4 regions of the Streptomyces achromogenes genome follow, and region 4 is predicted to be linked to each of the others. Evidence: riboswitches for the same ligand, from Rfam matches in the RefSeq annotation. Region 4 holds a riboswitch; each other region holds the start of a gene.
What was found. A riboswitch is a leader RNA that binds a small molecule or an ion and turns the genes downstream of it on or off. The one in region 4 is predicted to bind cyclic di-AMP.
Positions count from the first base shown of each region.

Region 1: another riboswitch for cyclic di-AMP. It lies ahead of QF032_RS06585 (C40 family peptidase); the one in region 4 lies ahead of QF032_RS23205 (transglycosylase SLT domain-containing protein).
Region 2: another riboswitch for cyclic di-AMP. It lies ahead of QF032_RS28975 (M23 family metallopeptidase); the one in region 4 lies ahead of QF032_RS23205 (transglycosylase SLT domain-containing protein).
Region 3: another riboswitch for cyclic di-AMP. It lies ahead of QF032_RS33990 (M23 family metallopeptidase); the one in region 4 lies ahead of QF032_RS23205 (transglycosylase SLT domain-containing protein).

Region 1 covers NZ_JAUSYH010000001.1:1,491,376-1,493,568, forward strand. Annotated here, with positions in the region: gene QF032_RS06575 (ATP-dependent Clp protease proteolytic subunit) at 1-137, shown strand, start outside; gene QF032_RS06580 (hypothetical protein) at 145-450, shown strand; cyclic di-AMP (ydaO/yuaA leader) riboswitch at 829-999, shown strand; gene QF032_RS06585 (C40 family peptidase) at 1,003-1,476, shown strand; gene QF032_RS06590 (ATP-binding protein) at 1,601-2,083, opposite strand.
Region 2 covers NZ_JAUSYH010000001.1:6,458,621-6,460,813, reverse strand. Annotated here, with positions in the region: gene QF032_RS28980 (GntR family transcriptional regulator) at 1-2, opposite strand, end outside; gene QF032_RS28975 (M23 family metallopeptidase) at 190-948, opposite strand; cyclic di-AMP (ydaO/yuaA leader) riboswitch at 963-1,129, opposite strand; gene QF032_RS28970 (M16 family metallopeptidase) at 1,345-2,193, opposite strand, start outside.
Region 3 covers NZ_JAUSYH010000001.1:7,598,426-7,600,618, reverse strand. Annotated here, with positions in the region: gene QF032_RS33990 (M23 family metallopeptidase) at 35-1,006, opposite strand; cyclic di-AMP (ydaO/yuaA leader) riboswitch at 1,011-1,168, opposite strand; gene QF032_RS33985 (alpha-galactosidase) at 1,473-2,193, opposite strand, start outside.
Region 4 covers NZ_JAUSYH010000001.1:5,153,421-5,155,613, forward strand. Annotated here, with positions in the region: gene QF032_RS23200 (HAD family hydrolase) at 1-646, shown strand, start outside; partial or broken gene QF032_RS23205 (transglycosylase SLT domain-containing protein) at 656-1,139, opposite strand; cyclic di-AMP (ydaO/yuaA leader) riboswitch at 1,144-1,345, opposite strand; gene QF032_RS23210 (polyprenyl synthetase family protein) at 2,108-2,193, shown strand, end outside.

The DNA.
Region 1 (2,193 bases), 3.7 Mb from region 4:
GGCGGACGCCGGAGCAGGTGACCGCGGACATCGAGCGGGGCACGTTCCTCACCGCCCCGGAAGCGGTGGCGTACGGCCTGGTGGACGGGATCATCCCGAGCCGCAAGGCGTCCGCCGGGGCGCAGGGCGGGAGGTGAGCCGGCGATGGTGCCCGAGCTGCCGCCGCTGCCCGCGCTGACCCGCGCGGAGGCCGAGCTGATCGACGGATACCTCGACGTGGTCGACATGCTCGGCCGCATCAACCCCGCCCACCACGGGGACACCTATCGCGGGCTGCGCGCCGCCCAGGCGCTGGTGAGCAAGGCCGCCGCGCTGCGCGACGCGCTGACGCTGATGCACCAGCGGGGCGAGAGCGAGCTGCACGCGCAGACGCTCGCCCGGGCGCTGCGCGTCCTGGACGGGGAGCGCCGCACGGCGCGCGTCACGCTGCCGCCGCTCGCCGAGAGTTGACCCGGGGCGGCACCGGTCCGCACGGCCCCGGCCCCGACGTGACGTCCGGGCCGGAGTCGAAACGACCCAGAAGGCGTACCCCCGTTCGGCAGAACCCCTCCTGTTCTCCCGGACGCCCAGAAGTTGCGCAGAAGGGCGCTCCGCGGGTGGAACAGGAGGCGTCGTCGCTGGTGGGAGGCCCTGAGGGGACTCGCCAGCTGATCACCCGTCAGAGTGTTCACCCGAACGGCTGAGTGGTGAGTAACCCCACAAATCCCCGGTTCCGTTGGGATTTTCGGACATCCGTGAGCCAAGATCCCTGTCTGACGACAAGCCCCCGCCACAAGCGGCGGGGCGGTCCGGGTGGACGCCGAGTCCTGCCGCCTCCCGGATGACCGGTCGACAGGAGTGCATCGGCAGGAGTGGAGGACCCAGGCACGACGGGTCGCCGGAACGGTCACGCCATGACCGGGCCGAGCAGCCCTTGGGGTGAAGCCGCTGACGCGGCCGGGCAACTTCGCCAGCCCGAATCCGACAGGTCATCCTTCACAGGCGGCTGACGAAGGGTTGCGCATGACTGCGCTCAATCGTGTCCCGTCGCTCATGGCCCGGGCCGGTACGGCCTCGGCGTTCGCCATCGCCGCCGTCGGCGGCACGGTCGTGGTCCCGGGGCTCGCTCCGGACGCCGCGGCCGCCACACCGGCGACGAAGGCGCTGCAGATCGCGGCCTCCAAGAAGGGTGCACCGTACAAGTACGGGGCCACCGGGCCGAAGAGGTTCGACTGCTCGGGACTCACGCTGTACTCGTTCAAGAAGGCGGGCAAGAGCCTGCCGCGGACGGCGGCCCAGCAGTACAACAAGACGAAGCACATTTCGGCGTCCAGCCGCAGGGCGGGCGACCTGGTGTTCTTCCACTCGGGGTCGAACGTGTACCACGTCGGGATCTACGCGGGCAAGGGCAAGATCTGGCACTCGCCGAAGACCGGGGACGTGGTGAAGCTGCAGAAGATCTGGACCAAGAGCGTCTGGTACGGCCGGGTCCGCTAGGGGCCGGCCCAGGTACTGATCCGCCCGGTCCGCCGGGCCGGTACCTGGGCGCCGATCTGCCGGGTCCGCCGAGCTGTCGGGCCCACTGACCTCCCGGGGCCGTGCAGGGCGTCCTGACACGCCTTCACCGTCCCGGGAGCTCACCCTCCGCCGGGACCGCCAGGACCCCGGCTGCCGGCTCCGCCGCCGGGACGGTCCACGGGAGCTCGACGACGACCGTCTTGCCGCCCTCCCTCGTGGGCCGCACTCTGAGTCTGCCGCCGGCTTCCGCGGTCAGCCAGCGAATGATCACCATGCCTCGGCCGTTGTCCTGCTGGACGGCGGCCGGCAGTCGTTGCGGGAAGCGCGGATGACTGTCGGTGACCCCGATGCTCAGCCGTTCGTCGCGGTCGAGGGCCAGGTCCACCGTGAAGGTGGGCGACTGGCCGAAGGTGTGCTGTACGGCGTTGGTGGCGAGTTCCGAGACGATCAGACGGACGGCGTCTGCCGCCTCGGCGTCCGCGGGCAGGCCCCACTCGCCGAGGGTGCCGGCCACGAAGGCCCGGGCCGTGGAGACCGAGGCGGGATCGCTCGGCAGAGTGAGGGTTGCTTCCAGGTGATCTGCCATGGCGACGTCGTCCCTTTCCCACGGGACCGGAGCCCGACACGGTGTGGATTGGTTCGAGTACGGTCCCGGACTGGTGCTTCTTCGCCAGACTGCCATCACCACGCCGGTCA
Region 2 (2,193 bases), 1.3 Mb from region 4:
ATGACGGACCTCCGCCTTGATCCCCGTAAAACGTCGACGGTTGACGTGTGTTCCGTGACTCTATTGCAATGGGCGGGAATTTCCGACGGGGAGCCGGAATCCAGGGATATTTTTTGGACAGCAGGGCCCCGAAAACGGCGAAAGCCCCGGCCGAGAGGCCGGGGCCGAACGATCTGTCGCCGTCCGTCGTCAGACGTTGACGCCGTGCTTGCGGAGATAGGCGACCGGGTCGATGTCCGAGCCGTACTCGGGGGTCGTGCGGGCCTCGAAGTGCAGATGCGGGCCCGTGACGTTGCCGGTGTCGCCGGACAGGGCGATGCGCTGTCCGGGGGTGACCGTCTGGCCCACCGACACCTCGATGGACGACAGGTGGGCGTACTGCGTGTACGTCCCGTCGTGCATCTTGATCACGATCTGGTTGCCGTAGGCGTCGCCCCAGCCGGCCTCGACCACGGTGCCGGAGCCGACCGCGTGCACGGTGGTGCCACGGGCCGCGTGGAAGTCGACGCCGGTGTGGCTCCCGGAGGACCACAGCGAGCTGCTGGCCTGGTAACCGGTGGAGACGTAGGAGGCGGTGATCGGCAGCACGAAGGTGTTGAGGCGCTTGCGCTCGGCCTCACGGGCGGCACGCACGCGTGCCTCGCGCTCCTCCACGGCCTTCTTCGCGGCGGCCTTGCGGGCGGCCTCCTCGAAGGCGGCCTTCTTCTGCGCGGCGACCTGCTCGTCGACCTGGTCGGCGACAGACTCGGCGATGGACTCGCCGGCGGTGACGACGGGGATCAGACCGGTCTGCTCGGGGGTGGGCTGCTCGGCCGCGAGGGCCGGGGTGGAGGCGACGGTGGCCATCACACCGGTGGTGGTGAGCGCCGCCACGCCGACCGCGCGAGCGGTGGAGCGCTGCATCCGGCTGGGCCGGCGGTGCTTCCCGGTGGCGCAGGTGAACGCCATGAAGTCAGGGGTGTCCTTTCCTTCCCTCTCGCCTACCGGGTTAGCTGACGGGTTCGGAGCAGGAAGGTCTCCTACGGACCCCCTCGCGTACACGCGGGCGTCCGATTCACCCCAGGGACTTCACATGTGGGTCCCCGGCTCCCCTGGCTCGCGCCGTACGGGGACTCGGCGATGACTGTCCGGTGCCGCGGCTGCGGCGCAGTGCCTGACGGACAGCCCGGATGAAGCTAAGCGGCGAGGGGATCAATCCTCAAACGGATCACGGTTTTTGTAGCGCATCCCACACGGCAGACAGGCAACCTCCGCCTCAATTCGGACAAACAGAAGCCCTGGTGACGCTCGGTCGACCAGGGCCCTGCGCGTGCGTGCCGTTGCCGTTGCCGCGGCGGTCGGCGGCTACTCGGCGGTCACGACCTTCACCTCGCCGATGCCGAGGGCCTCGACCGGCTCCTTGATCTGGGCCGCGTCGCCCACCAGGACCGTCACGAGACGGTCGACCGGGAAGGCGTTCACGGCCGCCGCGGTGGCCTCCACCGTGCCGGTCGCGGCGAGCTGCTGGTACAGCGTCGCCTGGTAGTCGTCGGGCAGGTGCTGCTCGACCTGGTCGGCCAGCGTGCTCGCGACGGCCGCCGCGGTCTCGAACTTCAGCGGCGCCACCCCGACCAGGTTCTGCACGGCGACGTCGCGTTCGGCGTCGGTCAGTCCCTCGGCGGCGAGGGTGCGCAGCACCTTCCACAGGTCGTCCAGCGCGGGACCGGTGTTCGGGGTGTCGATGGACCCGCTGATGGCGAGCATCGCGGCGCCCGAGCCGTCCGGCGCGGACCGCAGGACCTGCCCGAAGGCGCGGACTCCGTAGGTGTAGCCCTTCTCCTCACGCAGGACGCGGTCCAGACGGGAGGTGAGGGTGCCGCCGAGGCAGTAGGTGCCGAGCACCTGGGCGGGCCACACACGGTCGTGCCGGTCGGCGCCGATCCGGCCGATCAGCAGCTGCGTCTGGACGGCGCCCGGGCGGTCCACGATGACGACCCGACCGGTGTCGTCGGCGGTCACCGGCGGTACCGGCCGCGGTTCGGCGGCGGAGCCCGTCCAGGTGCCCAGGGTGTCGCCCAGGAGTGCGTCCAGGTCGACGCCGGTGAGGTCGCCGACGACCACGGCGGTGGCCGTCGCGGGGCGGACGTGCTTGTCGTAGAAGGCCCGGACGGCCGCGGAGTCGATCTTCTCGACCGTCTCGGCGGTGCCCTGCCG
Region 3 (2,193 bases), 2.4 Mb from region 4:
GGCTGCGTGTCAGGCGCGGGGTCGTCGGAGGGGGTCAGCCGACGGAGACGCCGTGGGAGCGGAGGTAGGCGATCGGGTCGACGTCCGAGCCGTAGTCCGGCGTGGTGCGGATCTCGAAGTGCAGGTGCGGTCCGGTCACGTTGCCCGTCGCGCCGGAGAGCCCGACCTGCTGGCCCGCGCCGACGGTCTGGCCGGCCGAGACGGAGAGCTGGGACAGGTGGGCGTACTGGGCGTAGTAGCCGTCGTTCAGCTTGATGACGACCTGGTTGCCGTAGGCGCCGCCCCATCCCGCGGAGACGACGGTGCCCTCGGCGACGGCCTTCAGCGAGGTGCCGGTCGGGACGACGAAGTCGACGCCGGTGTGGTAGCCGCTGGACCACATGCTGCCCGACTGGTGGTACGGGGTGCCGACGGTGGCGCCGGACACGGGCAGGGTGAACCCGGCCGCGCTCTCGACGGCCTGGGTGGCCGCCTTCGCGGAGGACCCGGAGGACGACGACTCCGACGACTTCGACGCCTTCGACGCCTTCGAGGACTTCGAGGACTTCGAGGACTTCGAGGAAGAGTCCGCCGAGGACGAACCGGCGGACGGGCCGGACGACTTGGCGGCGCCGGTCGCGGCCTTCCCGCCGATCGACAGCTTGAGGCCGGGGTGGATCAGCGAGGGGTCGGCGCCGACGGCCTCACGGTTGTCCCGGTACAGCCTGTGCCAGCCGCCGCTGACGTGCTGCTCGGTCGCGATCTTCGAGAGGTAGTCGCCGGAGCGCACGGTGTAGGTCGTGGCGGCGGTCTTCCGGGTCACCGGAGCGGCCTGCGCGGACTTGTGCGAAACCGTCTGCGCGACGGTCTGGGAGACCGCCTGGGACGCGGACTCCGGAGTGGCCGCGTGAGCGCCGGAGGCGGCCATGAGCGGAAGGGCGAGCGCGGCCCCGCCGGTTCCGGCGGCGGCTATGGAACGGGTGAAACGCTGGGCCTTGGGACGGCGGTGCTTACCCTTCGCGGGCATGACGAATTCCTCTCCGGCGCCTGCGAGGTGAGCTGTCGGGTGCGGACTGGAGATGTCCGGCCACGTCGGGACGCGGCTTTACCCCGAGCCTGTTCCGGGACCGGAACAGGCGGTGATGCCTGTGGGTCCCCCGCTCCTGCCGTGCACGGGTGAGTGTGCGGATTCCGGGCGGCGGCAGGATTAGGCGTCCGTCCGGATTGGTGTGGAACGTAAGCGACCAAGACGCACAGGAACAAGCAGAGGTTGCACGGTGATGGCGTTTGTCTTGATCCGCCGCGGGAATTCCCGGTCACGCTCCGTGAGCCCAAAAGGCCCTATCGGGTCAAGCGCCCCGGAAATCCGCATGAATTACGTGAGCATGACGGGCGACGTACGGTCACGGATATGACGCTGCTCACGTGACGCTTCTCCACCTTTTCCTATTCCAGGGCGAGTTGGAACGAAGATTCCAATTCGGACAGAACCCTCAGATACGACGCAGTCGGATAACCGTCGCATCGAGGTCGCCCCGCAGTCCGGTGCGCATCCCGTGATGCAGGAGTACCGCACCTCGGTGGATTTCACCTGTTTCACGGCATTCGTACGACGCCGTCGGGTCGAGTCCGCGCAGCCGCAGCGCCGGAACGGGCTCGCCGAACCGCTGGGCCGGGAGCCAGGCGAGGACGACCGTCTCGTCGCCGAGCACGTACTGGACGGCGCTCAGGCCGCCCGCCGGCGGACGCAGCCGATACAGGTCGCCCTGCTGCACGAGGGTGCGGATGTCTTTGTAGCAGTCCACCCACCGGCGCGCCTCGGCGAGCTCCTCCTCGCTCCACTCGGCGAGGTCCCCGCCGACGCCGAGCACCCCGGCCATCGCGCTGACGAACCGGAAGCGCAGCGAGCTGACCCGCCCGTTGAGCTGCGTGTTGGGGCTGTCGGTGACCCACGCGGCCATGACCCGTGCGGGGTGGATCTGACTGAAGCCGTGCTGGATGTCGAGCCGGTCCAGCGGGTCGGTGTTGTCGGAGGTCCACACCTGGTCGGTGCGGCTCATGATTCCCAGGTCGACGCGCCCGCCGCCGCCCGAGCAGGACTCGAAGGCGACGCCCGGGTGGGCCGCCCGCAGCCGGTCCAGGAGGCCGTACAGGGCCCGTACGTGGTCGACCCACAGGCGTTGCGGATAGGGGTCGTCCGGCCAGCCGGCGTCC
Region 4 (2,193 bases):
GCGACCGCTCCTCGAACGCCTGCACAGCAGGGGACTCGCGGTGTGCGGACAGGGGGCGCAGCTGTACGACGCCGGCGCGGACCGCCTGCTGTGGTCGGTCACCCTGGACCGGGAGCTGGCGGAGACCGCGCTCGGCAAGATCGAGGCGGAGGTCGGGCAGCTGTACGCGGCGGTCGACCAGGACGGCGTCGACGGGCTCACGCTCATCGAACCGGGCTACCGGATGCCCCACCCGACGCTGCCGGCCCTGCGGGTGGGCAGTCGCGACGACCTGTGGTGCGAGCCGATCAGCAAGGTGCTGCTGCGCCATCCCACCCTGTCCGACGACGAGTTGGCGGCGACGGCCCGCTCGGTGGTGGGCTCGCTCGCGACGGTCACCATGTCGGGTCCCGGCACGGTCGAGCTGCAGCCCTGCGGGATCACCAAGGCGACGGGTCTGGCGCTGGCCGCGGAACACCTCGGGCTGCGGCCCGAGGACACCGTCGCCTTCGGGGACATGCCCAACGACATCCCGATGTTCGACTGGGCGGCGCGCGGTGTCGCGATGGCCAACGCCCATCCCGAACTCAGGGCGGTGGCCGACGAGGTGACGACGTCGAACGAGGACGACGGCGTGGCCGTCGTCCTCGAAAGACTCTTTCCGTGAGCCCGGGGGTCAGTAGGCGCCGAAGACGTTGTCGATCGAGCCGTAGCGCGCGGCCGCGTAGTTGCAGGCGGCGGTGATGTTCGCGACCGGGTCGTAGGAGTCCCAGGAGGTGCCCTCGACGTGGTAGGCGCGGAAGGTCGGGTCGATGACCTGCAGCAGGCCCTTGGACGGGATGCCCGCGGCGGCGTTGGAGTCCCAGAGGTTGATGGCGTAGGGGTTGCCAGAGGACTCGCGGATGACGTTGCGGTAGATGCCGTTGTACGTCCCCGGGATGCCGTGCTGCGACATGACCTGGAGGGAGGCGCGGATCCAGCCGTCGAGGTTGTCGGAGTAGCCGAGGCTGCTCGCGGTGGCGACGGTCGGCGTGGTGGCCGCGGAGGCGGTGGTCGCGCCGATGAGCGGGAGCGCCAGTACGGCGAATTCCGGTGCCGGCGACGGCGAGCCTGCGGGCGAGGCGGGAGGTGCGGGTGGAGCGCTGAGCGGCAGCGGGCATGACGAGTTTTCCTCTCCGTCGCCTGCGAGGTGAGCTGTCGGGTTCGGGCGGGAGCTGCCCGGTCGCGTCCTGGCGGACGCGACTTCACCCCAAGCCGTAACGGATCGTCCGAAAAGCTCTGGATGTCCAGAACGTCAGAGCGATGCGCTGCGGCGACCTACCTGGTTCCCCCGCTCCTGCCATGCGTTTCTCGGTGGGTGTTACGGGCGGCGGCAGGATTAGGCGTCCGCCCGACAGGCCGGGAACGTATGCGAGAGCACATGTCCGGAACAAGTACCGGATTCACAGATGACCCCTATTGACCTTGATCTGTGCCGTATGGGGCGCTTGATCCTTTGTGGGTGCAAACCGTCAACTCGCTTGGTGGGGGCGGTGGATCGAGGGGCGGCGGATCCTGCCCGATATGCCGGGGCCAGTGAGCCATGTCACGAGGAATCACAAGACCGACTAATCGGGCATTGGCCCCAAGTCGCTTGTTATGGCGCATGGGAGAGGTGGGCCGTCGTCCGTGGTGTCCCGTTGCGCTTACCGCCGTACACCCCGTTGTTCCGGGAAGGCCTCGTGGTTGTTCCGGGAAGGCCTCGTGTGCGGCATGTTCATGCCGCCGCGACCCGGGGGAGGGTGGCCCAGGGCTGGGCGGACCCAGGGCTGGGACGGGCGGGCGGGGCTCGCCGCCGGGCCGAGGCGGAACCCCCGGTCGGGCGCCGGCCCCGGTGTGGAACATGATTCGGCCCTTCGCGGCAACCCGATGAACATCTCTTCGTATGGGCTGATCGGAAACATCGCGGACGTGATCGGATACGGTCTGGCCCGATGCGCGCACCTCGCGGGCGAGTGCATTCGCCCCCGGGGGACGTGGGGGCTATCGGTGATCGAAACGTGACCGGATACGCTGACTCGAGTGATGGCAGCGACCTATCGACAAACCGCGTAATCGCCAGTAGACACCAGCAGACAGGAGACCCCTCGTGACCGTCGTCGGGCCGTTCGGGCTGAGCGTGCGGGACCAGGCTCTGGAAGCCGATGTCCAGGCCGGATTGGCGGCTGTCGAGGA